DNA from 3 places in the Streptomyces sp. NPDC094143 genome. Region 3 is predicted to be linked to each of the others. Evidence: predicted binding sites of a transcription regulator. Region 3 holds the regulator's gene; each other region holds the start of a gene.
The links. The regulator HrcA, encoded in region 3, represses chaperone genes, less so after heat shock. The targets are predictions, from matches to a motif close to TTNGCACTCNGNNNNNCNGAGTGCNAA.
Positions count from the first base shown of each region.

Region 1: groL (chaperonin GroEL) is a predicted target of HrcA. The motif match lies at 5,648-5,674, and genes of this name have one in related genera.
Region 2: groES (co-chaperone GroES) is a predicted target of HrcA. The motif match lies at 4,127-4,153, and genes of this name have one in related genera.

Region 1 covers NZ_JBEOTZ010000007.1:135,531-145,267, reverse strand. The annotation lists gene ABTZ58_RS12155 (hypothetical protein) at 1-378, shown strand, start outside; gene ABTZ58_RS12150 (hypothetical protein) at 326-895, shown strand; gene ABTZ58_RS12145 (carboxylesterase/lipase family protein) at 900-2,456, opposite strand; gene ABTZ58_RS12140 (NADH:flavin oxidoreductase) at 2,551-3,708, opposite strand; gene groL (chaperonin GroEL) at 3,865-5,487, opposite strand; gene ABTZ58_RS12130 (cold-shock protein) at 5,877-6,080, opposite strand; gene ABTZ58_RS12125 (ubiquitin-like small modifier protein 1) at 6,538-6,813, opposite strand; gene thrC (threonine synthase) at 6,944-8,230, opposite strand; SAM riboswitch class I at 8,249-8,404, opposite strand; gene ABTZ58_RS12115 (glucosyl-3-phosphoglycerate synthase) at 8,561-9,505, shown strand; gene ABTZ58_RS12110 (alpha,alpha-trehalose-phosphate synthase (UDP-forming)) at 9,579-9,737, shown strand, end outside.
Region 2 covers NZ_JBEOTZ010000010.1:111,006-120,742, forward strand. The annotation lists gene ABTZ58_RS15670 (ester cyclase) at 1-643, shown strand, start outside; gene ABTZ58_RS15675 (hypothetical protein) at 705-1,760, opposite strand; gene groL (chaperonin GroEL) at 1,930-3,555, opposite strand; gene groES (co-chaperone GroES) at 3,672-3,980, opposite strand; gene ABTZ58_RS15690 (polysaccharide deacetylase family protein) at 4,204-4,914, opposite strand; gene ABTZ58_RS15695 (polysaccharide deacetylase family protein) at 4,911-5,837, opposite strand; gene ABTZ58_RS15700 (class I SAM-dependent methyltransferase) at 5,957-7,117, shown strand; gene ABTZ58_RS15705 (RNA polymerase sigma factor) at 7,121-8,395, opposite strand; gene ABTZ58_RS15710 (YciI family protein) at 8,443-8,799, opposite strand; gene ABTZ58_RS15715 (LCP family protein) at 8,928-9,737, opposite strand, start outside.
Region 3 covers NZ_JBEOTZ010000006.1:286,838-296,574, forward strand. The annotation lists gene ABTZ58_RS11165 (hypothetical protein) at 1-484, opposite strand, end outside; gene ABTZ58_RS11170 (VOC family protein) at 534-926, opposite strand; gene ABTZ58_RS11175 (16S rRNA (uracil(1498)-N(3))-methyltransferase) at 943-1,683, opposite strand; gene ABTZ58_RS11180 (nitronate monooxygenase) at 1,680-2,768, opposite strand; gene dnaJ (molecular chaperone DnaJ) at 2,869-4,005, opposite strand; gene hrcA (heat-inducible transcriptional repressor HrcA) at 4,005-5,021, opposite strand; gene ABTZ58_RS11195 (MBL fold metallo-hydrolase) at 5,193-5,924, shown strand; gene ABTZ58_RS11200 (DUF3097 domain-containing protein) at 5,956-6,765, shown strand; gene hemW (radical SAM family heme chaperone HemW) at 6,771-8,003, opposite strand; gene ABTZ58_RS11210 (SpoIIE family protein phosphatase) at 8,031-9,737, opposite strand, start outside.

The DNA.
Region 1 (9,737 bases), on a different contig from region 3:
GTCCTGCACGCCCTCACCGCCGGCCTGCCGACACCCGTCCACCACCCCGCCGCCCTGGTCCGCACCCGCCTGACCGGCAAGCTCCCGCCCCCACCGGCCCCGCGTCCGCCCCTGCGGGTCCTGGAGTGCGCGAACTGCGGCGCGCCGGGACGCCCGGAGTCCCTGCCGGGGGGTCGTTGCAGCGCCTGCCGGGGCGAAAACACCCCCGCGCAACCCCCCGCACCCCTGCCCGCCCCCTCCGTACACGACCACGCGGCCCGCATCCGCGCCGCGATGGACCTGCGCCGCCGGGAGCGGATTCCGCCGACCGGGGACAATGGACGGCATGAACCACGCCCAGCTGACCGCACTCGGCCGCGCCCTCCGGCTCCTCGGTGAGCACGGGGAGGCCCTCACCGCCGACATCCCGGACGCCAAGCTGCACGAGGTGAGGACGGATCTGCGGCGGGCCCTCGACCTGCTGGAGGAGAGCGTTGCGAACGCCGCGCCCAGCACCCGCTGCCCCGAGCATCCCAACGGCCCGGTCGACGAGGCCGCCCCCGACCTGTGCCTGCTGTGCGAGACCCGGCGCCGGGCGGCCCGCCGCAACGAGTTCAACGGACCCGCTCCCCATCAGCCGCAGACCGAGCCCGTCCAGTCGCGGTACGGCGTGCGCGGCGACCGCCCCCAGCCCCAGCAGCGCTGGCTGCCGGAGCTGTGGAACGGCCAGACCTGGCAGCTGTGCGGCACCCCGCGCCGGGACCGCCGCGAGGCCGAGCTGTACATCGCCGCCCAGCGCCGCGCGCCCCGGGCCGCCATGGCGTACCGGCTGGTGCACGAGTTCACCGACTACGAGGTGCTGCGGGTGTGGGGCACGCCGGTGCGGGTCGACATCGAGCCGATGGGCAACCTGTAGGCGCCTAGAGCAGCGGCAGCGGGGTGAAGTCGTACCCCTCCCACAGGCGCCGCGCCGCCTCCTCCGGGTAGGGCGCGACCACCGGCTCCGCGTCCAGCACCTGCACCAGCCGCCGCTCCTCGTCGTAGGCCGGCCAGCCCGGATCGCCCGTCCTCGCGAACGTCGTCCAGGAGGAGCGGAAGCGGGACGACAGCGCCAGGGCCTCGGGGGACGGCTCGGCGCCCGCGAACAGCAACGCCCCCAGGTCCGCCCCGTACGTGCCGAACAGCAGCGGGATGTCCAGGCCGTGGCAGGCGCCGAGCGCGCCGCCGTCGCCCGGGGCCGGCCAGGTCAGTTCATAGACGTGCGCGCTGCCACCGCCAGCGCGGTGCGCCTCGGCCAGGTGGAGGGAGGGCATGGCGAACAGCCAGTCCGTCTGGACACGTTCGTACAGCTCGCTCGGGGAGGCGTCGGGGAAGGCCGCGCGGTAGGCCGCTTCCCCGTCGGGGCCGGGGGCGAACAGGCGCAGGGCCGCGCCCGCCCGGTCGTCGGTGACCCGGCCGAGCTGCCCGGCCAGGGCGGCGAAGAGGCGGTACTCGTCGCGGTTGTGGCCGACGAGCAGGTCGATGTCCTTCGCCACTCCGGACGCCAGGGCCCGCCACGGCGTCGCCGGCAGGACCTCGCCGTCGACCACCGGGGAGAAGGGGGTCACCGTGGGCGCCGCCCGGCCCCAGCGGTCGAGGTACCGCGGCATCTTCGGGCCCAGCGACTCCCCCGCCGACGTCAGCCGGCGCGGATCCACCGCCGACAGGTCGGCGACCGTGGGGCGCAAGCCCACCTCGGCGGCGAGGGCCGTGCCGATGTCCCGGGCCAGCGCGGCGGAGAAGAACGGCCCCGGCACGCTCTGCGCGATCGCCCGCCGGAACAACCCGGCCGCGCGGTCCATCACCATGAGCGAGGCCACCGACCCCGCGCCCGCCGACTCACCGAAGACCGTCACCTGACCCGGGTCGCCGCCGAACGCCTCGATGTTGTCGCGCACCCACTCCAGCGCGGCCACCTGGTCGAGCAGGCCGCGGTTGGCGGGCGCCCCCTCGATGTGGGCGAACCCCTCCATGCCGACGCGGTAGTTGAGGGTGACGACCACGACGTCGCCGTCGACGGCTATGTGCCGGGCGTCGTAGCCGGGGCTGCCGGCGTGGCCGAGCTTGTAGGCACCGCCGTGGATCCACACCATCACCGGGCGGCGGGCGGCCGGGTCGGGGTCGGGGGTCCAGACGTTGACCGTGAGCCAGTCGTCGCCCTGCGGGACGTCGAACAGTCCCGGGCCGCCCATCAGGCCGAGGTCCTGCGGGGGCGGCGGGCCGAAGGCGTACGCCTCCCGTATGCCGTCCCAGGGCCGGGCGGGGCGCGGCGCCTGGAAGCGGGCCTCGCCCACCGCAGGCGCGGCGAAGGGGACGCCACGGAAGACCGCGAGCCCTTCCTCACGGCGTCCGCGCACCGCGCCGGCGGTGGTGCGCACCACCGGCCCGGGCCGCTCGGAGGGGCCGTCCGCGGGCGGGCGGGCCTCGGTCGTCGTCATCTGGGTCTCCTCACGGGTGCCGGTGATCAGGCGCTCGGCCAGTGTGCTTGACCGGGGCAACCGGATCCAGACACCCGTGGGGCGGACCGAGGGGTCAGCTGAGGGTCTTCAGCGCCGTCGCGTCGTACGGCGCCAGCTCGTCGAAGCGGCCCGACAGGACCTTCCGGGCCCACTCGGGGTCCTGCAGCAGGGCGCGGCCGACGGCGACCATGTCGAACTCGTCGCGCTCGAAGCGGTCCAGGAGATTGCCGAGGTCGCCGACCTCGGAGCCCTGGCCCTGGAAGGACTTGAGGAAGTCGCCGCCGCTCAGGCCGACCGAGCCGACGGTGATGGCGGGCTTGCCGGTGAGCTTCTTGGTCCAGCCGGCGAGGTTCAGGTCGGAGTCGTCGAACTCGGGGACCCAGTAGCGGCGGGTGGAGGCGTGGAAGGCGTCGACACCGGCGGCGGCCAGCGGGGTCAGAATGGACTCCAGCTCCTCCGGGGTCTCGGCGAGCCGGGCGTCGTAGGCGTCCTGCTTCCACTGCGAGTAGCGGAAGATGACGGGGAAGCCGGGGGAGACGGCCTCGCGGACGGCCGCGACGATCTCCGCCGAGAACCTGGCGCGGGCGACGCGGTCACCGCCGTAGGCGTCGGTGCGGCGGTTGGTGCCCTCCCAGAGGAACTGGTCGAGCAGGTAGCCGTGGGCGCCGTGCAGCTCCACGCCGTCGAAGCCGATCCGCTCGGCGGCCGCGGCGGCCTCGGCGAACGCGCCGACGACGGCGTCGATGTCGGCCTGCGTCATGATCTTGCCGGTGCCCTCGGTGCCGTCCGTGCGGATACCGGAGGGGCCGACGGCCGGGGCGTCGGCGACGGGCGGGTCACCCTGCTTGCGGACCATGCCGATGTGCCACAGCTGCGGCACGATCGTGCCGCCCTCGGCGTGCACCGCCTCGGCGACCTTCGCCCAGCCCGCGAGCTGTTCCTCGCCGTGGAACCGCGGCACCCGGTCGCTCTGCCCGGCCGACTCGTGCCCGACGTAGGTGCCCTCGGTGACGATCAGGCCGACCCCGGCGGCGGCGCGGCGCGCGTAGTACGAGACGACGTCGTCGCCGGGCACGCCGCCCGGGGAGAACATGCGCGTCATCGGCGCCATGGCGATCCGGTTGGGGACGGTCAGGCCGCCCAGGGCGACGGGCCGGGACAGGATTTCGGCGGCACGGGAGGTGGCGACGGTCACGTGGGGGCTCCTTCGGATACCGGACAGTATGCGCATACCAGGCAGTATGTGCATGTGCATGGGACCTCAGGGTCAACCACGCGGCCCGCCTCCGCCATCCCGCGCCCCCTGTGATCCCGCACACGCCCGAGGGCGGCACCTCCTGCAGTAGGAGGTGCCGCCCTCGGAAAGGACGTTGACCGACCGGGTCGATCAGAAGTCCATGTCACCGCCCGGCATACCGCCACCGGCGGGCGCGGCGGCCTTCTCCGGCTTGTCGGCGATGACGGCCTCGGTGGTGAGGAACAGTGCGGCGATGGAGGCGGCGTTCTGCAGCGCGGAACGGGTCACCTTCGCCGGGTCGATGATGCCCTCGGCGATCATGTCGACGTACTCACCGGTCGCGGCGTTCAGGCCGTGGCCGACGGGCAGGTTGCGCACCTTCTCGACGATGACGCCACCCTCGAGACCACCGTTGACGGCGATCTGCTTGAGCGGGGCCTCCAGGGCCAGCTTCACGGCGTTGGCGCCGGTCAGCTCGTCGCCCTCCAGGTCCAGCTTCTCGAAGACCGAGGAGGCCTGCAGCAGGGCCACGCCACCACCGGCGACGATGCCCTCCTCGACGGCCGCCTTGGCGTTGCGCACGGCGTCCTCGATGCGGTGCTTGCGCTCCTTGAGCTCCACCTCGGTGGCGGCACCGGCCTTGATGACCGCGACACCGCCGGCGAGCTTCGCCAGGCGCTCCTGCAGCTTCTCGCGGTCGTAGTCCGAGTCGCTGTTCTCGATCTCGGCGCGGATCTGGTTGACCCGGCCCTGGACCTGCTCGGCGGAGCCGGCACCGTCGACGATGGTGGTCTCGTCCTTGGTGATGACGACCTTGCGGGCCTTGCCCAGCAGGTCGAGCGTGGCGTTCTCCAGCTTGAGGCCGACCTCCTCGGAGATCACCTCGCCGCCGGTGAGGATGCCGATGTCCTGCAGCATCGCCTTGCGGCGGTCGCCGAAGCCCGGGGCCTTGACGGCGACGGACTTGAAGGTGCCGCGGATCTTGTTGACGACCAGGGTCGACAGGGCCTCGCCCTCGACGTCCTCGGCGATGATCAGCAGCGGCTTGCCCGACTGCATGACCTTCTCCAGGAGCGGGAGCAGGTCCTTGACGTTGGAGATCTTGGAGTTGGCGATCAGGATGTACGGGTCGTCGAGGACGGCCTCCATACGCTCCATGTCGGTGGCGAAGTACGCCGAGATGTAGCCCTTGTCGAAGCGCATACCCTCGGTGAGCTCCAGCTCCAGACCGAAGGTCTGGGACTCCTCGACGGTGATGACGCCTTCCTTGCCGACCTTGTCCATGGCCTCGGCGATGAGCTCGCCGATCTGGGTGTCGGCGGCGGAGATGGAGGCCGTGGAAGCGATCTGCTCCTTGGTCTCGACGTCCTTCGCCTGCTCCAGCAGGGCCGCGGAGACGGCCTCGACGGCCTTCTCGATACCGCGCTTGAGGGCCATGGGGTTGGCACCGGCGGCCACGTTGCGCAGACCCTCGCGCACCAGGGCCTGGGCGAGAACGGTCGCCGTGGTCGTACCGTCACCGGCGACGTCGTCCGTCTTCTTGGCGACTTCCTTGACCAGCTCGGCGCCGATCTTCTCGTACGGGTCCTCGAGCTCGATCTCCTTGGCGATGGAGACACCATCGTTGGTGATCGTGGGCGCGCCCCACTTCTTCTCGAGGACGACGTTGCGGCCCTTGGGGCCGAGCGTCACCTTCACGGCGTCCGCGAGCTGGTTCATGCCGCGCTCGAGGCCGCGCCGCGCCTCCTCGTCGAACGCGATGATCTTGGCCATGTGAAGTGGTCCCTCCAGGACTGGGGGTGATTACTTCGGACCGCGCCCGCGCCCGCGACGGACGGCCCCCGACCGGTGGTTCCTTGCCCCACCTGGTCCGTGGCCTCACCGACCCGGTCCTTACGTTGTCACTCTCACCTTCAGAGTGCTAACGCAATGATTAGCACTCGGGCATGCAGAGTGCAAGGCGCGCCCGCGTAGCGGGTGCTCATTGAGGGGTGGCGGTCGGGCGACGGGCGGGCGCAAGCGCCTCCCGGGGATCGGGCCGGTCCGTCAGCCCCCGGCGAACACCCCCCGGCACCCCCTGAACAGGCCGAAGGGCCCGCACCCCGAGGGGTGCGGGCCCTTCTGAGAAGACCGGTCGCTTGCGCGTTGGTCGTGGTGCGCGTTCAGGCAGAGACGCGAACCATGTCGGCCTGCGGCCCCTTCTGGCCCTGCGAGATCTCGAACTCGACCCGCTGGCCCTCTTCCAGGGTGCGGTAGCCGTCCATCTGGATCGCGCTGTAGTGGACGAAAACATCCGCACCACCGTCGACCGCGATGAAGCCGTACCCCTTCTCCGCGTTGAACCACTTGACGGTGCCCTGAGCCATGCCTAACTCCCCTATTACTGGCCCTTGCACAGATCCACACTTCGCGGACCCGGGTCAGACCTCACCCCCCACGGTTGGGGGCGTGCGCCGGAACGCGTCGACCGCGGCTGAATGTATCTGTCCAACTGCCGTCTGCAACAGGTCAATCGGACGAGAATTCTGGACGCACAGGGTCCGGAATGTAGGGAGAGTTCGCCCGAATTCAGGGCAATTCGGGCCACACAAAACGCGCAAAAGCCGCGAAAGGCGCGCACACTTTGGCTACATCTTGTCGGGCTCGGAGCGGGAATTCGGGGTGCCGATCAAAGGATCGGGATCGCGTTCCCCAACTGTACCGCGCTCAATCACATGGAATTGCCCCCTCCGCTTCTCTCACGGTGAGGGCAATTCGATGAACTCTCCGTGACCGGCATTACTCCAGGTAACAATCAGGCCGGCCGACCGGTTATGGACGTGCTCAGCCTCCGGCGACGGCCGGGATGATCGACACGCCGGCACCGTCCGGGGTGGCCGTCTCCAGCCCCTGCTCGAACCGCACGTCGTCGTCGTTCACGTACACGTTGACGAACCGGCGCAGCTTGCCCTGGTCGTCCAGCACGCGGGCGGCGATCCCGGTGTGGTTCTTCTCCAGATCGGCGATGACCTCGCCCAGGGTCGCCCCCTCGGCGGCGACCTCGGCCTGCCCGCCGGTGTAGGTACGCAGGATGGTGGGGATGCGAACGGTGACGCTCATCGGAAATGTCCTCCGGTTCTTCTTGGGCAACGGCTGGGGCACGCCCTCGGGGGGCGCGGGGCTGTGCTGACATGCGGCTCCGCCGCGTGGGCGCGGCCGGCCCCCACCGGCCCGCAGCGAACAACGACGCTCAGACGAGCCCGGCCGCCCGGAACGACTCCAGGCTCGGGCGAATGGTCGCGGTCAGCCCCGTGCCCGCCACCGCGTCCAGCGTCTTCAGACCATCCCCGGTGTTGAGCACGACCGTGGTCTTCGTGGGGTCGAGAACCCCGTTCTCGACAAGCTTCTTCGTCACGCCCACCGTCACACCACCGGCGGTCTCCGCGAAGATCCCCTCGGTCCTGGCAAGGACCTTGATCGCGTCGACGACCTGCTCGTCGGTCACGTCCTCCACCGCACCGCCCGTGCGCCGCGCGATGTCCAGCACGTACGGCCCGTCCGCCGGGTTCCCGATCGCCAGCGACTTGGCGATCGTGTCCGGCTTCTGCGGCCGCACCACGTCGTGCCCGGCCTTGAACGCCGTCGACACCGGCGAGCAGCCCTCGGCCTGCGCACCGAAGATCCTGTACGGCCTGTCCTCGACCAGCCCGAGCTTGATCAGCTCCTGCAGACCCTTGTCGATCTTCGTGAGCTGCGAGCCCGAGGCGATGGGCACCACGATCTGGTCCGGCAGCCGCCAGCCGAGCTGCTCGCAGATCTCGTAGGCCAGCGTCTTGGAGCCCTCGGCGTAGTACGGCCGCAGGTTGACGTTGACGAAGCCCCAGCCCTCGCCGGCCGGGTCGCCGATCAGCTCGGAGCAGAAGCGGTTCACGTCGTCGTAGTTGCCCTCGATGCCGACGAGCTCGCCGCCGTAGACCGCGGCCATGACGACCTTGCCCTGCTCCAGGTCGTGCGGGATGAACACGCACGAGCGGAAGCCGGCCCGGGCCGCGGCGGCGCCCACCGCGCCGGCCAGGTTGCCGGTGGAGGAGCAGGAGAGGGTGGTGAAGCCGAAGGCGCGGGCGGCCTCCAGGGCCTGCGCGACGACGCGGTCCTTGAAGGAGTGCGTCGGGTTGCCGGAGTCGTCCTTGACGAAGAGCTTGCCGGCGTCGACGCCCAGCTCGCGCGCGAGGTTGTCGGCCTTGACGAGCTTGGTCCAGCCCGGGTTGATGTTCGGCTTGTCCGCCACGTCGGCCGGGACCGGCAGCAGGGGGGCGTAGCGCCAGATGTTCGCGGGGCCCGCCTCGATCGTCTTCCGCAGCTCCTCGGCGTCGTAGGCCGAGAAGTCGTAGGCGATCTCCAGCGGGCCGAAACACTCCTCGCAGGCGAAGACCGGGCCGAGGGGCACGCGGTGACCGCACTCGCGGCAGCTCAGGGCGGCGGCCGGGCCGAGGTCTACGGTGGAGTTCGTGGTGCTTGCAACAGTCTGCACAGCCATGTGAGGCGAGGCCCTTTCTCCTCATCTTCCTCACGACGCATCTCGCCGTGAGACGGATTTGGCACCTTCCCTAGCCGGGAGCCTCGCGCTGTGGTCGCCAGTGACCTACGAGAACCGACTGGAGGGTTGCCGGGGCTTCATCGGGCCGTTTCCCTCTGCCCCTCTGGATGAGCTGTATGTGGTTGTAGGCGGCGGGTGACCCCCGGACATGCGATGGTCATCCGCGTTGTTCAAGACTGTAACCGACGACCAGGACAGTTGAGATAGTCGTCCGAACCGCGAGACGCGTCACATTCCGTCCCGCCGAGAGAACGCTAAGGAGCCGCCACGGTGCTGGAAGAAGTCGAGCGCTGGCTGAGCACCCGTTCCTGGTCCGCGAACGAACGCCCGCTCCACCGGATCATGGCCGCCAAGCAGCGCACGGGCCGGACGGTCAGTGTGGTGCTGCCCGCGCTGAACGAGGAGGAGACGGTCGGCGACATCGCCGCCGTCATCCGGCACGACCTGATGCTGCAGGTCCCGCTCGTCGACGAACTGGTCGTCGTGGACTCGGGATCGACCGACCGCACCTCCCAGGTGGCCGCCGCCGCGGGCGCGACGGTGGTGCACCGCGACGCGATACTCCCGCGCGTCCCCACCGTGCGCGGCAAGGGCGAGGTGCTGTGGCGCTCGCTGCTCGTCACGCGCGGCGACATCGTCTGCTTCGTCGACGCGGACCTGCGGGAGTTCTCGTCCGACTTCGTCTCGGGGATCGTGGGCCCGCTGCTGACCGATCCGGACGTGGCCCTGGTCAAGGGCATGTACGACCGTCCCCTCGGCGGCGCCGGCGGGCAGGGCGGCCGGGTCACCGAGCTGATGGCCCGCCCGCTGCTGAACATGCACTGGCCGCGGCTGGCCGGGTTCGTGCAGCCGCTGGGCGGGGAGTACGCGGCCCGCCGCTCGCTGCTGGAGCGGCTGCCGTTCCCCGTGGGGTACGGAGTCGAGCTGGGCATGCTGGTGGACGCCCTGCACCTGGTGGGCCTGGACGCCCTCGCCCAGGTGGACGTCGGCGTGCGCAAGCACCGGCACCAGGACGGACAGGCGCTGGGCCGGATGGCCGCCGAGATCTACCGCACCGCCCAGCTGCGGCTGGCCCGGGGGCAACTGATCCGGCCGTCCCTGACGCAGTTCGAGCGGGGCGGGAACGGCTTCGAGCCGCGGACGTACTCGGTCGACACCGAGGAACGCCCGCCGATGGTGGAGATCGCCGAGTACCAGGCGCGGCGGGCCGCCTGACCGGGACCGTTTTCGGCCGGACGCGGCAAGTCCGTACGTTTGAGCGTTTACAGGCCGGGCTAGGTTGAGGCCTATGGGTTCGACGCACGGTTCTGCACGGGTACTGGTGGCCTCCAACCGGGGCCCGGTCTCCTACACGGTCGGTGAGGACGGTTCGCTGAACGCCAAGCGGGGCGGCGGCGGGCTGGTCTCGGGGCTCTCCGCGATCGGCTCGGACGCCGACGCCCTGTGG
Region 2 (9,737 bases), on a different contig from region 3:
CCGGTGGGTCGAGCAGACCAAGGGGAAGCGGACCGCGACGCACAGTGTGGTGGCGAAGGACCGGTCCGACGCCTCGCACATCGTGGAGATCGTGGAGTTCCCGTCGTACGAGGACGCGATGCGCAACTCCGGGCTTCCGGAGACCGACCGGATCTTCCAGGAGATGGTGGCGCTCTGCGACGGGACGCCGACGTTCACGGACCTCGACGTGGTGCGGGACGAGCAGCTCTACGCGGCCACCGCGCGCCGGTTCTTCGAGCTGGCGCCCGGGCAGGGTGACGCACCGCCCTTCAACGACGTGTTCGCCGAGGACTACCACGATCACGACCCCGCCGACGTGCAGGACGTCATCGGGCTCGACGCGGTGCGGCGGGAGGTGGAGGTCTGGCGCGGCGGGTTCGACTTCTCCTTCACGATCGAGGACCAGATGGCGCAGGGCGACCGGGTGTGCACCCGGTGGACCTTCCACGGGCGTCACACGGGCGAGTTCCTCGGCATCCCGCCGACCGGCGAGGACGTCACCATGACCGGGACGACCGTCCACCGCTGCACGCCGGACGGCAAGCTCGCCGAGGGGTGGTGGCAGTACGACCGGCTGGGGCTGATGCAGCAGCTGGGGGCGCTGGAGCCCACCGAGCTGTGACACGAGCGGAGTGACGCGGCGGACCGGGACCCGTACTGGGGCCGAGGCCGTCGCCGGGCGCCTAGTCGCCTCCGCCGCCCCCTCCGCCGCCGTCCCCACCGCCGCCGCCGCCGTCGCCGCCGCCCCCGTCGCCGCCGTCGCCGCCGTCACTGCCCCAGCCGTCGCCGCCGCCCGGTTCGTTGTCGTCGCGGTCGCGGCCCAGGTTGCTGAACCAGGGGCGGTCCCAGAGGTCCTCCTCCGTCTCCCGGCGGCGCCTCACCGCGCGGAACCTGGCCAGGCCCGTGGTGTCGCCGAGACCGAAGGACACGGCGACCGCGTGGGCCATGACGGCGTCCAGGGGGTCGGGGCTCTCGTGGTGCACCTCGGCCAGCGGCAGCAGCACCGAGCCGGGCGGCGGGCCGGGCCACCGGGAGGGGCGGGTCAGCAGCGCGACCCGCTGCTCGTCGCGCAGCAGCCACGAGCTGTCGGCCTTCTCGCGGCGCAGCGTCCAGACCCGGTCGGGCAGGCCGATCTCGACCTTGCTCTTGGACTTGCGCGCCTTCTTGCGCAGTTCGAGCCGTGCGCCGAGGTCGCCGACGTGCATGACCAGGCCGCCCGACCGGTCGGCGCTGTCGGGGCGGTAGCCGTACGGTGCCCGCAGGCGTACGGCGGGGGCGTGCGGACCCCAGACGTCCACGCGTACCGAGCGCCGGTCCACGGCGACGGTCACCGGCCCGGCGGGGCCGGGCGCGTGGCGGCGCGCGATCCACAGCGGCACGCCCTCCGCCTGGGCCCGCGCGGCGAGAGCGGCCACGTGGTCCGGCCCTCCGCACCGGCGTACCGCCAGTTCGCCCAGGGCCTGGGCGAAGTCGGCGGCGTGACGGGTCCTCAGGGGGGTGGTGGTGCCGGTCACGCGGGTGACCGGGACGAGGCCGGGGCCCTGCGGCAGCGCCCCGAGGGGGCGTTCGGTGCCCCCGCCGCCGAGCCAGCGGTCCCGCAGGAACGTCTCTGCCATGGCGGCGAGGTTCAGCTCGTCCAGCGGGGTCCTTCTGCCGCCCCTGCGGAGTCCGTCCTCGGAGAGCCCCACCGTTCGCGCGAACGGGTTGCGGGACCGTTCCCCGTACAGCGCCTGGTCCATTCCTGCCCCCTGATGATCCGACTGCTGTGGGGGTAGACAGTTTCCGGCCCCGGCGCGGTTCCCGGGCCGGGGGGCGGCACGGCGAAGGCCCGGCACCCCCTCTTGCGGGGTGCCGGGCCTTCGCTCGGGCTCGGGCGGGCCGACGCCGTCAGCCCTCAGCCGTCATGCCTCAGTGGGCGTGGCCGTGGCCGTGGCCCGCGGCGGCCGGCTCCTCCTCTTCCTTCTTCTCGACGACCAGGGTCTCGGTCGTGAGGAGCAGGGAGGCGATGGAGGCGGCGTTCTCCAGGGCGGAGCGGGTGACCTTGACCGGGTCAATGACGCCGGCCTTGATCAGGTCGCCGTACTCGCCGGTGGCGGCGTTGTAGCCGTTGCCCTTGTCGAGCTCGGCGACCTTGGAGACGATGACGTAGCCCTCCAGGCCGGCGTTCTCGGCGATCCAGCGCAGCGGCTCGACGGCGGCCTTGCGGACCACGGAGACACCGGTGGCCTCGTCGCCGGTCTTGTCGAGGTTGCCCTCGAGGACCTTGACGGCGTGGACCAGGGCGGAGCCACCACCGGAGACGATGCCCTCCTCGACCGCGGCGCGGGTCGCGGAGATGGCGTCCTCCAGACGGTGCTTGCGCTCCTTGAGCTCGACCTCGGTGGCGGCACCCACGCGGATGACGCACACGCCGCCGGCCAGCTTCGCGAGGCGCTCCTGGAGCTTCTCGCGGTCCCAGTCGGAGTCCGTGGTCTCGATCTCGGCCTTGATCTGGGCGACGCGGCCCTGCACGTCTTCCTTGTTGCCGGCGCCGTCGACGATGGTGGTGTCGTCCTTGGTGACGGTGACGCGGCGGGCGGAGCCGAGGACGTCCAGGCCGACCTGGTCGAGCTTGAGGCCGACCTCCTCGGAGACGACCGTGGCGCCGGTGAGGACGGCCATGTCCTGCAGCATCGCCTTGCGGCGGTCGCCGAAGCCGGGGGCCTTCACCGCGACGGCGTTGAACGTGCCGCGGATCTTGTTGACGACCAGGGTCGACAGGGCCTCGCCCTCGACGTCCTCGGCGATGATCAGCAGCGGCTTGGAGGCGTTGGCCTGAATGACCTTCTCCAGCAGCGGCAGGAGGTCCGCGATGGCGGAGATCTTGCCCTGCGTGATGAGGATGTAGGGGTCGTCCAGGACGGCTTCCATGCGCTCCTGGTCCGTCACGAAGTACGGCGACAGGTAGCCCTTGTCGAAGGCCATGCCCTCGGTGAAGTCCAGCTCCAGGCCGAAGGTGTTGGACTCCTCGACGGTGATGACACCGTCCTTGCCGACCTTGTCCATCGCCTCGGCGATGAGCTCGCCGACCTGCTGGTCCTGGGCGGACAGCGCGGCCACGGCGGCGATGTCGGACTTCTCGTCGATCGGGCGGGCCGAGGCGAGCAGGTCCTCGGAGACGGCCTTGACGGCGGCGTCGATGCCCTTCTTCAGGGCGGCCGGGGAGGCGCCGGCGGCGACGTTCTTCAGGCCCTCGCGCACGAGCGCCTGGGCGAGCACGGTCGCGGTGGTCGTACCGTCACCCGCGATGTCGTTGGTCTTGGTCGCCACCTCCTTGACCAGCTGGGCACCGAGGTTCTCGTACGGGTCCTCGATCTCGACCTCGCGGGCGATCGTGACACCGTCGTTGGTGATGGTGGGGGCGCCGAACTTCTTGTCGATGACGACGTTGCGGCCCTTGGGGCCGATCGTCACCTTGACCGTGTCGGCAAGCTTGTTGACGCCGCGCTCGAGGGCGCGACGGGCGTCCTCGTCGAACTTCAGGATCTTCGCCATGGGAGCGTGAGCCCTCTTCCGGAATCTGGGGTAACGGCACTGCGCCCCTGGACGCCCGGCTTCTTATCGATCGCGGGGGCCAGGGGCGCAGTTCAAAGCAAGGTGCTTGGGGTGAATTACTTCTCGATGATCGCGAGCACGTCGCGGGCCGAGAGGACGAGGTACTCCTCGCCGTTGTACTTCACCTCGGTGCCGCCGTACTTGCTGTAGAGCACGACGTCGCCGACGGAAACGTCGAGCGGAAGACGGTTGCCGTCCTCGAAGCGGCCCGGGCCCACGGCCAGGACGACGCCCTCCTGGGGCTTCTCCTTGGCGGTGTCCGGGATGACCAGGCCAGAGGCGGTGGTCTGCTCGGCGTCGAGCGGCTGGACCACGATGCGGTCCTCGAGCGGCTTGATGGCAACCTTGGAGCTGGTGGTCGTCACGATCCGACCTCCCCCTTCGGAGATCTCACGGGGTTAACTGTCTGAGGTGGCGACCAGGTGGATCCGTCGTCGCGGGTGCCGGACCTGCCCGTCGCTGTGTTGGCACTCTCCTGTGTCGAGTGCCAGAGCCGAGACTATGACCGCGATTAGCACTCGGTCAAGCGGACTGCTAATCGGCCGCGGCGCGTCGGCCAGGAGATTCCGTCCGCGGGGTCCGCTGCGCCTACAAATAGTCCTCCAGCCGCCCCACCCGCAGGCCCTTCCCCTCGATCTCCCGCAGCAACCCCGCCGTCCGTTCCGTCAGGGTCAGGGAGGCGTCCCCCGACGGCACCGAGACGATGTCGCCGGCGCGCAGCCCGGGCTCGCCGCGGGTGAACGTCAGGTCGCCGCCGGCGCCCAGGGAGGCGCGCCACAGCACGACCGCCGTGATGCCGCAGTCGGCGGCGGCGCGCAGGGTCGTGGTGTCGTAGGCGCCGTAGGGCGGGCGGAAGAGGCGCGGGCGGATGCCGAAGCGGGCGTGGAGCTTGTGCTGCTGGCCGCAGATCTCGGCGCGCTGGCCGGCGTAGGGCAGGCCGCGCAGGGCCGGGTGGTCGAGGGTGTGGTTCTGCAGGGACGCGCCGACCGCGCGCAGCCGGGCGAAGTGGCCGTAGCCGGGCCCCACGACGCTGTCGGTGAGGAACATGCTGACCGGCAGGCGCCGTGCGCGGACCAGGCCGACGAAGCGGGGGTCGCGTTCGGCGCCGTCGTCGTAGGTGAGGAAGACGACCGGGTCGCGGGTGGGGACGCGGTCGACGACGGGTGGCAGGCGGCGGGCGGCGGGGGCCGGGTCCCGGGCCCGGCCGTCGGCGGTGCCCGGCCGCTCCCCCGCCGTGCCCGCGCAGCCGGCCAGCAGGACCAGCAGCGCGCAGAGCAGGGCGGCGGCCGGCCGCCTCACAGGTAGTCCTCCAGCCGCCCCACCGCGTAGCCCTCGGCCGTGACCTTGTTCAGGAAGCGGCGGATCATGTCCGGCATGGTGCCCTTCCACTCCCCCGGGCCGCGGAAGTGCGTGAGGACGATGTCGCCCGGGCGCAGTTCGCGGTCCGCCTCGCGGTACTCCCAGCGGTCGGCGAAGACCTCCTCGTTCCAGAGCGGGACGTAGGCGATGCCGCAGGCCTTGGCGGCGCGCAGGGTCGCGCGGTTGTAGCCGCCGTAGGGCGGGCGGAAGAGGCTGGGGCGCTTGCCGAAGCGCTTTTGCAGGTAGCGCTGCATGCCGCAGATCTCGCGCTTCTGGGCGCGGTAGGACAGGCCCGGCAGGTAGGGGTGGTGCAGGGTGTGGTTGTTCAGCACCACACCCCTGGCCTGCATCTTCTTGAAGTAGCGGGGGTCGTCCTTGACCAGGTAGCCGCTGAGGAACGCGGTGTAGGGCACGTCCAGGTCGCTCATCATCCGCAGGAACGCCCGGTCCTTCTCGGCACCGTCGTCGATGGTGAGGAAGACGACCTTGTCCCGGGTGGGGATCCGGGTGAAGACGGGCGGGAGACCGGACTGCCGGTGACCGGCCACCTGGAAGCCCTTGCGGGTCTTGATCCTGGGCTTGCGCTCGGGGGCCGGCGGGGCGGGCAGCGGGACCCTCTTCAGCTCCCAGCGGTGCGCGGCGGCGACCCGGGCGGCGTGCGCGGCGCGCAGCTTGGAGGCGTAGGAGTCGAGCGCGCGGGCCGGGGGCGCGTCCAGGGGCTGCTGTCCGCCGGCCGGGGTGACCTGGTCGCTGCCCCCGCCCTGCGCACAGCCCGAGGCGATGGCGGCGAGGGCGAGCACGGCCAGGCCGATCCGCGCACCGCCCGAGGCCCGACTTTTGTCATTTTGTACGACTGCTCGCATGGTGCCGGATCCTCGCAGCCCGCCCGGGCGATCCCGTCCCGACACAGCGGCCGGCGGGCCCGCGTCCACCGACTGGCCCACACGCACCGCCCCGGCACGCCGTGGCCGACAATGACCGGGTGAACGACCTCGCCCTCCTCCTCACCCCCGAAGGCCGCGCCCTCCTCGACGAGGTGCGCGACACCGACCCGGCGCGGGAGCTGGCCGTCGCGACCCGGCTGCGCCGCGAGCACCCCGCCGAGCTGGTGTCGGCGGCACTGGGGCAGGCGCGGCTGCGGCAGCGGGCGGCGGTGAAGTTCGGCGCCGAGGACGCGGGGCGGATGTTCTTCACGCCGAACGGGGTGGAGCAGTCGACGCGGGCGAGCGTGGCGGCCTACCGGGCGCGGCGCCTGGCCGACTCGGGCGTGACCTCGGTGGCCGACCTGTGCTGCGGCATCGGCGGTGACGCCATCGCGCTGGCCCGCGCCGGGATCCGGGTGCTGGCCGTGGACCGGGACCCGCTCACGGCCGCGGCGGCCCGGGCGAACGCCGGCGCGCTGGGGCTGGCGGACCTGATCGAGGTCCGGGAAGCGGACGTCACGGAGGTGGACACGGCGGGCTACGACGCCGTCTTCGTCGACCCCGCGCGGCGCGGCGGCCGGGGCCGGATCTTCGACCCCGAGGCCTACTCGCCCCCGCTGTCCTGGGCGGTGTCGGCCGCGCGCCGGGCCCCGCGCGCCGCGCTGAAGCTCGCCCCGGGCATCCCGCACGAGGCGGTCCCCGAGGAGGCCGAGGCCGAGTGGATCTCCGACGGCGGGGACGTGAAGGAGGCGGTGCTGTGGTTCGGCACCGAGCCGGGCGCCGTCCGGGCCACCCTGCTGCCGGGCCCGCGCACCCTGCTCTCCCGCGGCCTGCCCGACCCCGGCGTCCGCCCGCCCGGCCGCTACCTGTACGAGCCCGACGGCGCCGTCATCCGCGCCCACCTGGTCGCCGAGGTCGCCGACCAGGTCGACGGCGGACTCCTCGACGCGACCATCGCGTACGTCACGGCCGACGCCCTGCGGCCGACGCCGTACGCCACCGCCTACGAGATCACCGACCACCTGCCCTTCAACGTCAAGAAGCTGAAGGCCCTGCTGCGGGAGCGCGAGGTCGGCACGCTGACGGTGAAGAAGCGCGGCTCGGCGGTCGAGCCGGAGGAACTGCGCAGGAAGGTCAAGCCGCAGGGGCCGCACGCGGCGACGGTGTTCCTGACCCGGGTCGCGGGCGCTCCGGCGATGCTGGTCGGGCACCCGGCCTGACGGTCAGGACTGCTCCGCCGCCCGTCGCAGCAGCAGCTCCCGCTCCCGTGCGTTGCGGGTCAGGGACGCCGCCCGCTCGAACTCCGCCCGGGCCTCGGCGGCCCGGCCGAGGCGGGCGAGCAGGTCGCCGCGCACGCTGGGCAGCAGGTGGTAGTCGCGCAGGGCGGCGTCACCGGCCAGGGCGTCGACGAGGGGCAGGGCGGCCCCCGGGCCCGCGGCCATCGACACGGCCACCGCGCGGTTCAGCTCCACGACCGGCGACGGGGACATGGCGGCCAGCAGTCCGTAGAGGGTGGCGATGCGCGCCCAGTCGGTCTCCTCGTAGGTGTGGGCGTACGCGTGGCAGGCGGCGATGGCGGCCTGGAGGGTGTACGGCCCCGGGCCGCCGGAAGAGGCGGCTTCGGCCCGGCCCAGCGCGTCGATGCCGCGGGCGACGAGCATGCGGTTCCAGCGGGCCCGGTTCTGGTCCTTGAGGAGGACCGGTTCGCCGGAGGGCCCGGTACGGGCCGCCGTACGGGACGCCTGGAACTCCAGGAGCGCGGTCAGGCCGTGGACCTCGGGCTCCTTCGGCATGAGCGCGCCGAGCACCCGGGCCAGGCGCAGGGCGTCCTCGCACAGGCCCGGGCGGAGCCAGTCGTCCCCGGCCGTGGCGGCGTACCCCTCGTTGAAGATCAGGTAGATGACGTCGAGGACCGAGCCGAGACGGGCCTCGCGGTCGGGACCGCGGGGCACCTCGAAGGCGACGTTCCGCGTCGCCAGGGTGCGTTTGGCCCGCACGATGCGCTGCGCCACCGTCGCCTCCGGGACGAGGAAGGCGCGGGCGATCTCGGCCGTGGTCAGGCCGCCCAGCAGACGCAGCGTCAGGGCCGTGCGGGCCTCCGTGGACAGCACCGGGTGGCAGGCGGTGAAGACCAGGCGGAGCAGGTCGTCGTCGATGTCGTCGGGGTCGGCGGGTTCCTCCGGGGGCGGGGTGGCCGACAGGTCACGGCCGATCTCCGCGAGCTTGCGGGCGTAGTTCTCCCGGCGGCGCACCAGGTCGACGGCGCGGTTGCGGGCGGTGGCCATGAGCCAGGCGCCCGGGTTGTCCGGCACGCCGTCGCGCGGCCACTGCTCCAGCGCGGCGACCAGCGCGTCCTGCGCGAGCTCCTCGGCGATGCCGACGTCCCGGACGACCCGGGTGACGCCGGCGATGATCCGGGGCGACTCCATGCGGAAGACGGTCTCGATCGCCCGGGCGGTCCGGGAGGCGCCGGGTGTGGCGGTGGGCTGCGGTGTCACAGCCCACCATCAGACACCCCTGGCACCTCCCCGCCAAGCGGGGCCGGTCAGCCCTCGGCGATCTGCCGGACCTCCGCGGTGATCGTCCAGTAGTCCTCGTGCAGGGACAGGAACCGCTTGGTCCACTCGATGGCCTCGGCCTTGTCCTTGCACTGGCTGATCGAGTAGCCCCCGATGACCTCCTTGGTCTCGGTGAACGGCCCGTCGGTGACGGACAGCCGCCCGCCCTCCCAGGTCACCCGCGTGCCGTCGGAGGTCGGGGCGAGACCGGCCGTGTCGAGCATGACCCCGGCCTTGGTGATCTCCTCCAGGAGCTTGCCCATCCGCTCCTGCAGCTCGGGGCTCGGGCCCTCGGCGGGGGCGTTCTTCTCGTCGATGCGGATCAGGGTCATGAAGCGCGGCATGGTGGCTCCTCGGGCCTCGCGGAGCGGGGTCCGTCCCCGCTCTCACCCCTGCGTCGAACAGCGGACCGCCGGATCGACACCCGCGACAGATTTTCTTCAAGCATTTTTCCGGGCGGCATCCGTGCAGGTCAGCGCAGCGACTCCCACAGCTTGCGCGCCTCGGGCTCGTCGGCCACCACCCGGTTGGGGTCCGACGGCGCCCGCACCACCGGCATCATCACCGTCCGGACCCGGCTCGACGACAGGCCCTGCAGGCTCTGGCCGAGGCCGGTCAGCTCGCTCAGGGAGTCCAGGCCGGTGTCGGTGGTGAGGCCGGCCGTCACCGCGTCCGCGACCCGGTACAGCTTGGCCGGGTCGGTGAGCAGGTCCTGGGCGGCGATGCGGTCCAGCAGGGCCTTCACCAGCTTCTGCTGCAGGCCGATGCGGCCGAGGTCGCTGCCGTCGCCGATGCCGTGCCGGGTGCGGGCCAGGCCCAGCGCCTGGGTGCCGTCCAGGTGGTGGGTGCCGGCCTTCAGGTGCAGATGGCTGTCGTCGTCGGCTATGTCCTCGTCCGTGGTGACGGTGACCCCGCCGAGCGCGTCGACGAGCTTCGCGAAGCCGGAGAAGTCGATCTCGATGTAGTGGTCCATGCGGACGCCGGTCATCGACTCGACCGTCTTCACCGCGCAGACGGGGCCCCCGACCGCGTAGGCGCTGTTGAACATGGACCGCTGGGAGTCCACCGTCGAACCGCCGCCGGAGCGCGGGCAGGACGGGCGGGTGACCAGGGTGTCGCGCGGGATGCTCACCACCGTCGCGCTGGTCCGCCCGGCGTCGAGGTGGACGACCATCGCCGTGTCGGAGCGGGCACCGTCGCTGTCGCCGCCGCCGAGCCTGCGGTTCTCCTCGCCGCTGCGTGAGTCCGAGCCCAGCACCAGGATGTTGAGCGCCTCGCCGGG
Region 3 (9,737 bases):
TGGGTGCCGGGCCGCCGTTCGTGGGGCCGCCGCCCACCGGGGGCGGGCTGGTGGCGTCGCAGTCGCCGAGCCCGTCGACCTCGAACCACACCTTGCCGTCCACCTTGGCGGTGATGTTCCCGCGCACACAGGCGCCGTCGACCGCGTGGGTGACCTTGCCGTCGACGGTGACGTCCTTGCCGTCCTCGGTCTCGCCCTGGCAGTCGACGGTGGCGACGGTGTTCTCGCTCGCCGAGGGCGACGACTTCGTGTTCCCGCCGCTGTCGCCGTAGGAGGCGGTGCAGCTGAGCCACCGCACGCCCGCCTTCTGGCGGTTGAGTTCCCGCGTCACGGTCTCGTCGGTCGTGTACGCCACGGCGGCGGAACTGATGCCGCCGCCCGGCTCGCAGGCGACGGCGCCGCCCACGGCGACGACCGCGAACACCGCTGCCACGGCCGCCCGCCGCCCGCGCGGCCCCCGCCGAAACCTCCTCGAAGCCCCCATGAAAGGCAGCCTGCCATCGACGCGGGCGGCGCGGTAGGGCGCAAAGGCGTCAACCGCGCAGCAGCAGCCACTCCTGGAGCTCCACCAGGTTGCCCTCGGGGTCCTTGAGACGGGCGACCCGCATCCGGTCGGTCAGGGGCGCCGGTCCGTGCAGGACCGTGGCGCCGCGCAGCGTGATCTCCTCGCAGTACGCGTCCAGCGCGTCCACCCGCAGCACCACCAGGGAGCGGTGCCCGGTGGCCGGTTCCCCCACCTCGTCGAGCACCTCCGCCATCATCGACCGGTCCTGCAGCGCGATCCCGGCGGAGCCGACCGCGGGGCTGAACTTCTCGTACGGGCCCTCACTCGCGCCGGACTGCGGCTTGAGGCCGAGGACATCGTCGTAGAAGCGGTAACACGCGGCGAAGTCGGTGACGAGCAGGCGTACTTGGGCGAGTTCCACGGTGCCTCCAGGGGGTTCAGGACCAGCGGCCGGTACGAGCCAGGAGGACGGCCGCGGCCGCCGTCCCGGCGGTGGATGTGCGCAGCACACTGCGCCCGAGGCGATACGCCCCGGCCCCCGCCTCCTCGAACAGCGCCAGCTCTTCCGGCGCCACACCCCCTTCGGGACCCACGACCAGGACGATCTCGCCGGCGGCCGGCAACTCGGCCGTCGCCAGCGGCACCTCGCCGCTCTCGTGGAGCACCGCGGCGAAGTCGGCGTCCCGCAGCAGCGCGGCGACCTGCTTGGTCGTGGCCGCTTCGGCGACCTCCGGGAAGCGCACCCGGCGCGACTGCTTGCCGGCCTCCCGGGCGGTGGCCCGCCACTTGGCGAGCGCCCTGGCGCCGCGCTCGCCCTTCCACTGCGTGATGCAGCGGGCCGCCGCCCACGGCACGACGGCGTCGACGCCGACCTCGGTCATGGTCTCGACGGCCAGTTCCCCGCGGTCGCCCTTGGGCAGCGCCTGCACGACGGTCACCCGCGGCTGCTCCGGCGGCTCCTCGCTCACCGAGTCGAGCTGGACGATCAGCCGGTCCTTGCCCTCGGTGCCGAGCACCACGCAGTCCGCCCAGCGCCCGGCCCCGTCCGTGAGGACCACGTCCTCCCCGGCCCGCAGCCGCTTCACGGAGACGGCGTGCCGCCCTTCCGGCCCGTCCAGGACGTACCGTCCGCCGCCGCCCGCGTCGAAGTGCCCGACGACGAACACCGGCGCGGTCATCGAAGGCCTCCGCCCGGCAGGCCCCCGCCCGACAACGCTGTCCTGGCGGCGGCGAGTTCACCGGCCAGCAGCTCCGTGAGCCGCCCGGCGGGCAGTTCGCGCGCCAGCCGGTGGCCCTGCCCGGCCCACAGCGCCATGCCCTGCGCGTCCCCGGCCTTGGCGGCGGCCTTGCGCAGCGGCGAGGTGAGGTGGTGGATCTCGGGGTAGGCGGCGGGCGCGTACGGGCCGTGCTCGCGCAGGAAGCGGTTGACGAGTCCGCGTGCCGGGCGGCCCGAGAAGGCGCGGGTCAGTTCCGTCCGCACGAACAGGGGGTTGGTCAGCGCCTGCTTGTGCAGGGCGTGCGCGCCGGACTCGTGCGTGGCGAGGAAGGCCGTGCCCAGCTGGGCCGCGGCGGCGCCGGCCGCGAGGACCGCGGCGATCTGGCCGCCGCGCATGATGCCGCCGGCGGCGACGATCGGGATGCCGACGGCCTCCCGGATCTGCGCGACCAGGGTCAGCAGGCCGAGGCCGGAGCCGTCCGTCTCGGGGACGTCCCGGTGGGTGCCCTGGTGGCCGCCGGCCTCGACGCCCTGCGCGATGACGGCGTCCGCACCGGCCCGCTCGACGGCCCGGGCCTCGTCGGGGGTGGTGGCGGTGGCCAGGACGAAGGTGCCGACGCGGTGCAGGGTGTCGATCACCTCGCGGTGCGGCACGCCGAAGTGGAACGACACCACCGGGACGGGGTTGTCGCGGAGCACCGCGAGCTTGGTCTCGTAGCCGTCGTCCCGGCCGCTCTCCGGATCGCCGAGCTCGGCCTCGTACCAGGTGGCCTCGCCGGCCAGCTGGTGGGCGTAGACGTCGACGGCGGCGGGGTCGGCGTACTCCGGCTGCGGCATGAAGAGGTTGACCCCGAAGGGCCGGCCGGTGAGGCTCCTCAGCTGCTTGATCTCCTGGTACATCCCGTCGGCGGTCTTGTACCCGGCGGCGAGGAACCCGAGCCCGCCCGCTTCGCACACGGCGGCGGCGAGCTTCGGCACGGAGACGCCGCCCGCCATGGGGGCCTGCACGATCGGGAGCGGGAAGAGATCGGTCAGTGCGGAGGACATGACCGCATGTTGTCACGTCCTCCGGACAACTCCGAAACCGGCCTGCCGCGTGGCATAGACCAGAGGAATAACCCCTTCCGCACCCCCGGCGCCGCCGGCCTCAGCGACCGTTGAACGCGTCCTTCAGCCGCGAGAACAACCCCTGCTGGCCCGGCTGGAACTGGCCGGTCGGGCGTTCCTCGCCGCGCAGCTTGGAGAGTTCGCGGAGCAGGCGCTCCTGCTCGGGGTCGAGCTTGGTCGGGGTCTGGACCTCGACGTGGACGATGAGGTCGCCGCGTCCGCCGCCGCGCAGGTGCGTGACGCCCCGGCCGTGCAGCGGGATCGACTGGCCGGACTGGGTGCCCGGGCGGATGTCGACCTCCTCCAGGCCGTCCAGCGTCTCCAGCGGCACCTTCGTGCCGAGGGCCGCCGCCGTCATCGGGAGCGTGACCGTGCAGTGCAGGTCGTCGCCGCGGCGCTGGAACTGCGCGTGCGGCAGCTCGTGGATCTCGACGTAGAGGTCACCGGCCGGACCGCCGCCGGGGCCGACCTCGCCCTCGCCGGCGAGCTGGATGCGCGTGCCGTTGTCGACGCCGGCCGGGATCTTCACCGTGAGCGTGCGGCGGGACCGGACGCGGCCGTCACCCGCGCACTCCGGGCACGGCGTGGGCACGACCGTGCCGAAGCCCTGACACTGGGGGCAGGGGCGGGACGTCATGACCTGGCCCAGGAAGGACCGGGTCACCTGCGAGACCTCACCGCGGCCGCGGCACATGTCACACGTCTGCGCGGACGTGCCCGGGGCGGCGCCCTCACCGTTGCAGGTGTTGCAGACGACGGCCGTGTCGACCTGGATGTCCTTCGTCGTGCCGAAGGCGGCCTCGTCGAGCTCCACCTCGATGCGGATCATGGCGTCCTGGCCGCGGCGGGTGCGCGAGCGCGGTCCGCGCTGCGACGCCGTGCCGAAGAAGGCGTCCATGATGTCCGAGAAGTTCCCGAAGCCGCCGGCTCCGAAGCCGCCCGCGCCTGCGCCGCCGGACTGCGAGAGCGGGTCGCCGCCGAGGTCGTAGACCTGCTTCTTCTGCGGGTCCGACAGCACCTCGTAAGCGGCGTTGATCTCCTTGAACCGCTCCTGGGTCTTCGGATCGGGGTTGACGTCCGGGTGCAGCTCGCGGGCGAGCCGCCGGAAGGCCTTCTTGATCTCTTCCTGCGACGCGTCGCGGCGCACGCCGAGTACGGCGTAGTAGTCCGTGGCCACTACGACTCCGCCAGGATCTGTCCGACGTACCGTGCCACTGCGCGTACCGCTCCCATCGTTCCCGGGTAGTCCATGCGGGTCGGTCCGACCACGCCGAGCTTGGCGACTGCCTCGCCGCCCGAACCGTAGCCGACCGACACGACGGACGTGGAGTTGAGTCCTTCGTGGGCGTTCTCGTGACCGATACGGACGGTCACGCCCGGATCCTTCGCCTCGCCGAGCAGCTTGAGGAGCACGACCTGCTCCTCGAGCGCCTCCAGCACCGGCCGGATCGTGAGGGGGAAGTCATGACCGAAGCGGGTCAGATTGGCGGTGCCGCCGATCATCAGCCGCTCCTCGTTCTCCTCGACGAGCGTCTCCAGGAGTGTGGAGAGCACCGTGGAGACCGTACCCCGGTCCTCGTGCTCGAAAGCCTCCGGGAGATCCTCCACCAGACTCGGCACATCCGCGAAACGGCGGTTCGCCACCCGGCTGTTGAGGCGCGCGCGCAGATCCGCGAGCGAGGCCTCGCCGAAGGGCGCCGGGCAGTCCACCACGCGCTGCTCGACCCGCCCGGTGTCCGTGATCAGCACGAGCATCACCCGCGCGGGCGCCAGGGAGAGCAGCTCCACGTGCCGCACGGTGGACCGGGTCAGCGACGGGTACTGCACGACGGCGACCTGGCGCGTGAGCTGCGCGAGCAGCCGCACCGTGCGCGCCACGACGTCGTCGAGGTCGACGGCGCCCTCCAGGAAGTTCTGGATGGCGCGCCGCTCGGGGGCGGTCATGGGCTTGACGCCGGCGAGCTTGTCCACGAACAGGCGGTAGCCCTTGTCGGTGGGGATGCGCCCGGCGCTGGTGTGCGGCTGGGCGATGTATCCCTCGTCCTCCAGGGCCGCCATGTCGTTGCGGACGGTCGCCGGGGAGACGCCGAGGTTGTGCCGCTCGGTGAGGGCCTTGGAGCCGACCGGCTCCTCCGTGCCGACGTAGTCCTGGACGATGGCGCGCAGCACCTGAAGCCTGCGTTCACTGAGCATCGCGCACACCTCCAGAAGTCGTCCGCCGGTTGCCCGCCGTTCGCGGCCTGGCACTCTGCGCGTGCGAGTGCCAATGTTCCCCGGCCCAGTGTACGGCGGTCGGGTACGCCCCCGGCAAGGCTGGTCGTACGGCGCCGTGCCCCGGGCGGGGCGCACCGCTAGCGTCGCCGTATGACGGTGACTTGGGAAGAGGCCGGGTGGGAGCGCCTGGCCGCCGGGGTGGGGCGGTGCCGGCTGCCGGTGTGGGACTGCACGGCGGGGCTGGTCGCCGGCGAGGGCGCGGTGCTGGTGATCGACGCCGGGTCGAGCCCGGCCGAGGGCGCGCGGGTGCGCGCGCAGGCGCGGTCGCTCACCGGTCACCGTGTGACGCATCTCGCGCTGACCCATCCCCACTTCGACCATGTCTTCGGGGCGGCGGCGTTCGAGGACGCGGAGGTGTTCGGCGCGGTCGGCGTGGACGCGGTGCTGACCCGGGCGCGGGACCGGGCGGAGCTGCGCGCGGACGCGGTGCGCAACGGCCTGGCGGAGACCGTGGCGGGCGAGTCGGCGGACCGGCTGGTCGCGCCCCGCCACCTGGTCTCCGGCGAGTGGACGCTCGACCTGGGCGGCGGGTGCCGGGTGCTGCTGGCGAACGTGGGCCCGGGGCACACCGCGCACGACCTGGCGGTGCTGGTGCCGGGCGATCCGGAGGTGGTGTTCTGCGGCGACCTGGTCGAGGAGTCGGGCGAGCCCCAGGCGGGCCCGGACGCGGTGCCGGCGCGGTGGCCGGCCGCGCTGGACCGGCTGCTCGCGCTGGGCGGCGAGGACGCGCTGTACGTGCCCGGTCACGGAGCGGTGGTGGACGCGGCGTTCGTCCGGGCCCAGCGGGACGCGCTGGCGGCGCGTTTCGGCGTGTCGTCGTGACCGTCCGGCGGCTTTCCCTATCGTCATGCGAATGCGCCAGTACTCGACCGATCTGACCCCGCCGTGGAAGAAGCCGAAGCCGGTCCCCGAGGTCCCGGCGGAACCGGGCCTGGTGGTCGAGGAGCCCGGCAGCGGCTTCTGCGGGGCGGTCATCCGCTGCGAGGCCGGCACGGTGACGCTGGAGGACCGCTTCGGCAAGCACCGCGTGTTCCCCATGGAGCCGCGCGGCTTCCTCCTGGAGGGCAGGGTGGTGACGCTGGTCCGCCCCACGTCCGGCGCCCCGGCGCGCCCCGCCCGGACGGCCTCCGGTTCGGTGGCGGTGCCCGGCGCACGCGCGCGGGTGGCCCGGGCCGGCCGCATCTACGTGGAGGGCCGGCACGACGCCGAGCTGGTCGAGAAGGTGTGGGGCGACGACCTGCGCATCGAGGGCGTGGTGGTGGAGTACCTGCAGGGCGTGGACGACCTCCCCTCGATCGTCGACTCCTTCGCCCCCGGCCCCGACGCCCGCCTCGGCGTCCTCGTCGACCACCTCGTACCGGGCTCGAAGGAGTGGCGCATCGCCCAGTCGGTGACGAGCGAGCACGCGCTGGTGGTGGGGCACCCGTACATCGACATCTGGGAGGCGGTGAAACCGTCGTCCCTGGGCATCGAGTCCTGGCCCCGCGTCCCGAGGGGCCAGGACTGGAAGACCGGTGTGTGCCGGGCCCTGGGCTGGCCGGAGAACACGGGCGCGGCGTGGCAGCGGATCCTGTCGGGGGTCCGCTCGTACCGGGACTTGGAGCCGGAGCTGCTGGGCCGGGTGGAGGAACTGATCGACTTCGTCACCGCCCCCGCGGACTGAACGCCTCAGTCCACGAGATCGCGCACCACGCCGTCGGCCAGCAACCGCCCCCGCAGGGTCAGCACGGCCCGCCCCCGCGCATACGGCTCCTCCTGGAGCAGCCCGTCGGACAAGGCCCGGCGCGACGCCGCGAGCCCCTCCTCCCGCAGCAGCTCCAACGGCACCCCGTCCCGCAGCCGCAGCTCCAGCAGGATCCGCTCGACCCTCCGGTCCTCCTCCGACAGCACCTCACGCCCGGCCCCGGGCGAACGACCGGCCGCCAGCGCCGCCGCGTACGCCCCCGGGTGCTTCACGTTCCACCACCGCACCCCGCCCACGTGGCTGTGCGCCCCGGGTCCGGCCCCCCACCAGTCGGCGCCCCGCCAGTACAGCTCGTTGTGCAGGCACCGCCCGGCCGGGGAGGTCGCCCAGTTCGACACCTCGTACCACTCGAACCCCGCGCCCGAGAGCACCTCGTCCGCGATCAGGTACCGGTCGGCGTGGACGTCGTCGTCGGTCATCGGCACCTCGCCCCGGCGGATCCGCCGGGCCAGCTGCGTCCCCTCCTCGACGATCAGCGCGTAGGCGCTGACGTGGTCAGGACCGGCCCCCAGCACCGCGTCCAGCGAGGCCCGCCAGTCGTCGTCCGACTCCCCCGGCGTGCCGTAGATCAGGTCGAGGTTCACATGCTCGAAGCCGGCCGCCCGGGCCTCCGCGACGCACGCCTGGGGCCGCCCGGGCGTGTGAGTGCGGTCCAGCACCTTCAGCACGTGCTGCCGCGCGCTCTGCATGCCGAAGGAGATCCGGTTGAAGCCGCCCTCGCGGAGGGCCGCCAGATAGGCCGGATCGACCGACTCCGGGTTGGCCTCCGTCGTGACCTCGGCGTCCGCCGTCAGCCCGAACTCGTCCCGCACGGCCTTGAGCATCCGTACGAGATCACCGGCGTCCAGCAGCGTGGGCGTACCGCCGCCCACGAACACCGTGCGGACGGGACGCGGATCGTCCCCCAAGACCTTGCGGGCCAGGCGGATCTCGTCGACGAGCGTCTCGGCGTAGTTGTCGCGGGAGGCGAGCACCCCGCCGGTGCCGCGCAGCTCGGTGGCCGTGTAGGTGTTGAAGTCGCAGTAGCCGCAGCGGGTCGCGCAGTACGGGACGTGCAGGTAGAACCCGAGCGGGCGGGCGGCGGCCCCGGCGAGTGCGGACGCGGGCAGCGCGCCGTCCTCGGGGACGGGCTCGCCGTCGGGGAGAGCGGAAGGCATGCCTTCCATTGTCCAGCACCCGCGCGCTCACTCCGCCTGGAGCACCAGCAGCGCCAGATCGTCCGCCGGGGGCCGCGCCCCGAACTCGTGCACGAGCCGCTTGATCCGTTCGGCTATGAGCTCCGCGTCGAGCCCCGCGCACCCGGCCAGCGCCGCCGCGAGTCCGTCCCCGTCGTCGAACTGGCGGGAGCCGGAGCGGCGCTCGGTGACGCCGTCGGTGACACACAGCAGCGTGTCGCCGGAGCGCAGCTCGAAGGTCTCGCTGGTGTAGGTGGCGTCCTCGACGACGCCCAGCAGGGTCTGCGGCTGCGCGCACGGGTGGACCTCGCCGCCCGCCCCGAGCCGCAGCGGCAGCGGGTGCCCCGCGGAGGCGACGGTGCAGCGGACCCCGCCGTCGAAGGGGACCAGCTCGCCGTAGAGCAGGGACAGAAAGCGCGTCTGCGGACCGTCGCCGGGCGGGGTCGGCCGCGCGCCCGCCGCCACGAGGGCCCGGGCCGCCGCGTCCGCGGCCTCCGTGGCGTCGTCGAGCAGGAGCTGGTTGAGGCGGTCCAGGACGTCGGCGACCCGGTAGCCCTCGCGGGCCAGCAGCCGCAGCCACGGCCGGGCCAGGCCGATGACGACGGCGGCCTCGGGCCCCTTGCCCTGGACGTCGCCGACGGCGAAGCACCAGCGTCCGTCGCCGGCCGGGAACAGGTCGTAGAAGTCGCCGCTGGGGCCGCCCTTGTCGCACGGCTCGTAGACGAGGGCGCTGCGCATACCGGGGATCTCGGCGACGGCTCCGGGCAGCAGGCCGCGCTGCAGGACGGCGCTGATGGTGGCCTGGCGGGCGTACTGCCGGGCGGCGCCGATGGCCAGGGCCACCCGGCGGCCGAGGTCCTCCACGAGGCCGGTGATCTCGTCGGGGAAGCGGGCGGTGCCGGATCGTCCGATGACCAGGGTGCCGAGCGGGCGTCCCCCGGCGACCAGACGGTACGCCAGGGCCGAGCCGCACTCCCCAGGGGCGTCGCCGAGCGCCTCGCCGGGCCACGGGCAGGCGACGGGCCCGGACGTCAGGGGGTCGGACGGGGGCGGCGGTTCCTTCTCCAGGGTCCGGCGCAGCTCCTCGATGCGGTTCTCGCTGCCGTGCCAGACCCGGGCCAGCCGGGGGCCGCCGGCGCCACCGCCCCAGCCGGCGCCGGTGGCCTCGTCCTCCAGCCAGACCGCGCACCAGTCGGCCAGCCGCGGCACGATCAGCTGCCCGGCGAGGGCGGCGACCAGGTCCTCGTCGAGCTGCCCGGCGAGCAGGTCGGAGGCCTCCGCGAGGAAGGACAGGGCGCCGCGGCCGAGCCAGGAGCCGTCGGGCCCGTTGCACCCGTCGGGCTTCTCGTGGCGGTCCCGCCAGTCCCGCAGGTCGCTCCAGTCACGCAGGGCGGCCGAGTCACCCACGGCGGACGAGTCCTGCGGGACGGCCGAGTCCCGCAAGACAGGAGTGTCCGGCAGGAGGGGAGACTCGGGCAGAACGGACGCGCCCTGCGGGACGGCCGAGTCCAGCGGGGCCGCCGATTCCAGCGGGTCGGCAGTGTCCCGCAGGCCGGGAGACTCCGGCAGGACGGACGCGTCTGGCAGGACGGACGCGCCATGCGGGACGGCCGAGTCCAGCGAGGCGGCCGAGTCCAGCGAGGCGGCCGAGTCCAGCGAGGCGGCCGAGTCCCGCAGGCCGGAAGCCCGCGGGTCGGAAGCCCGCGGGTCGGAAGC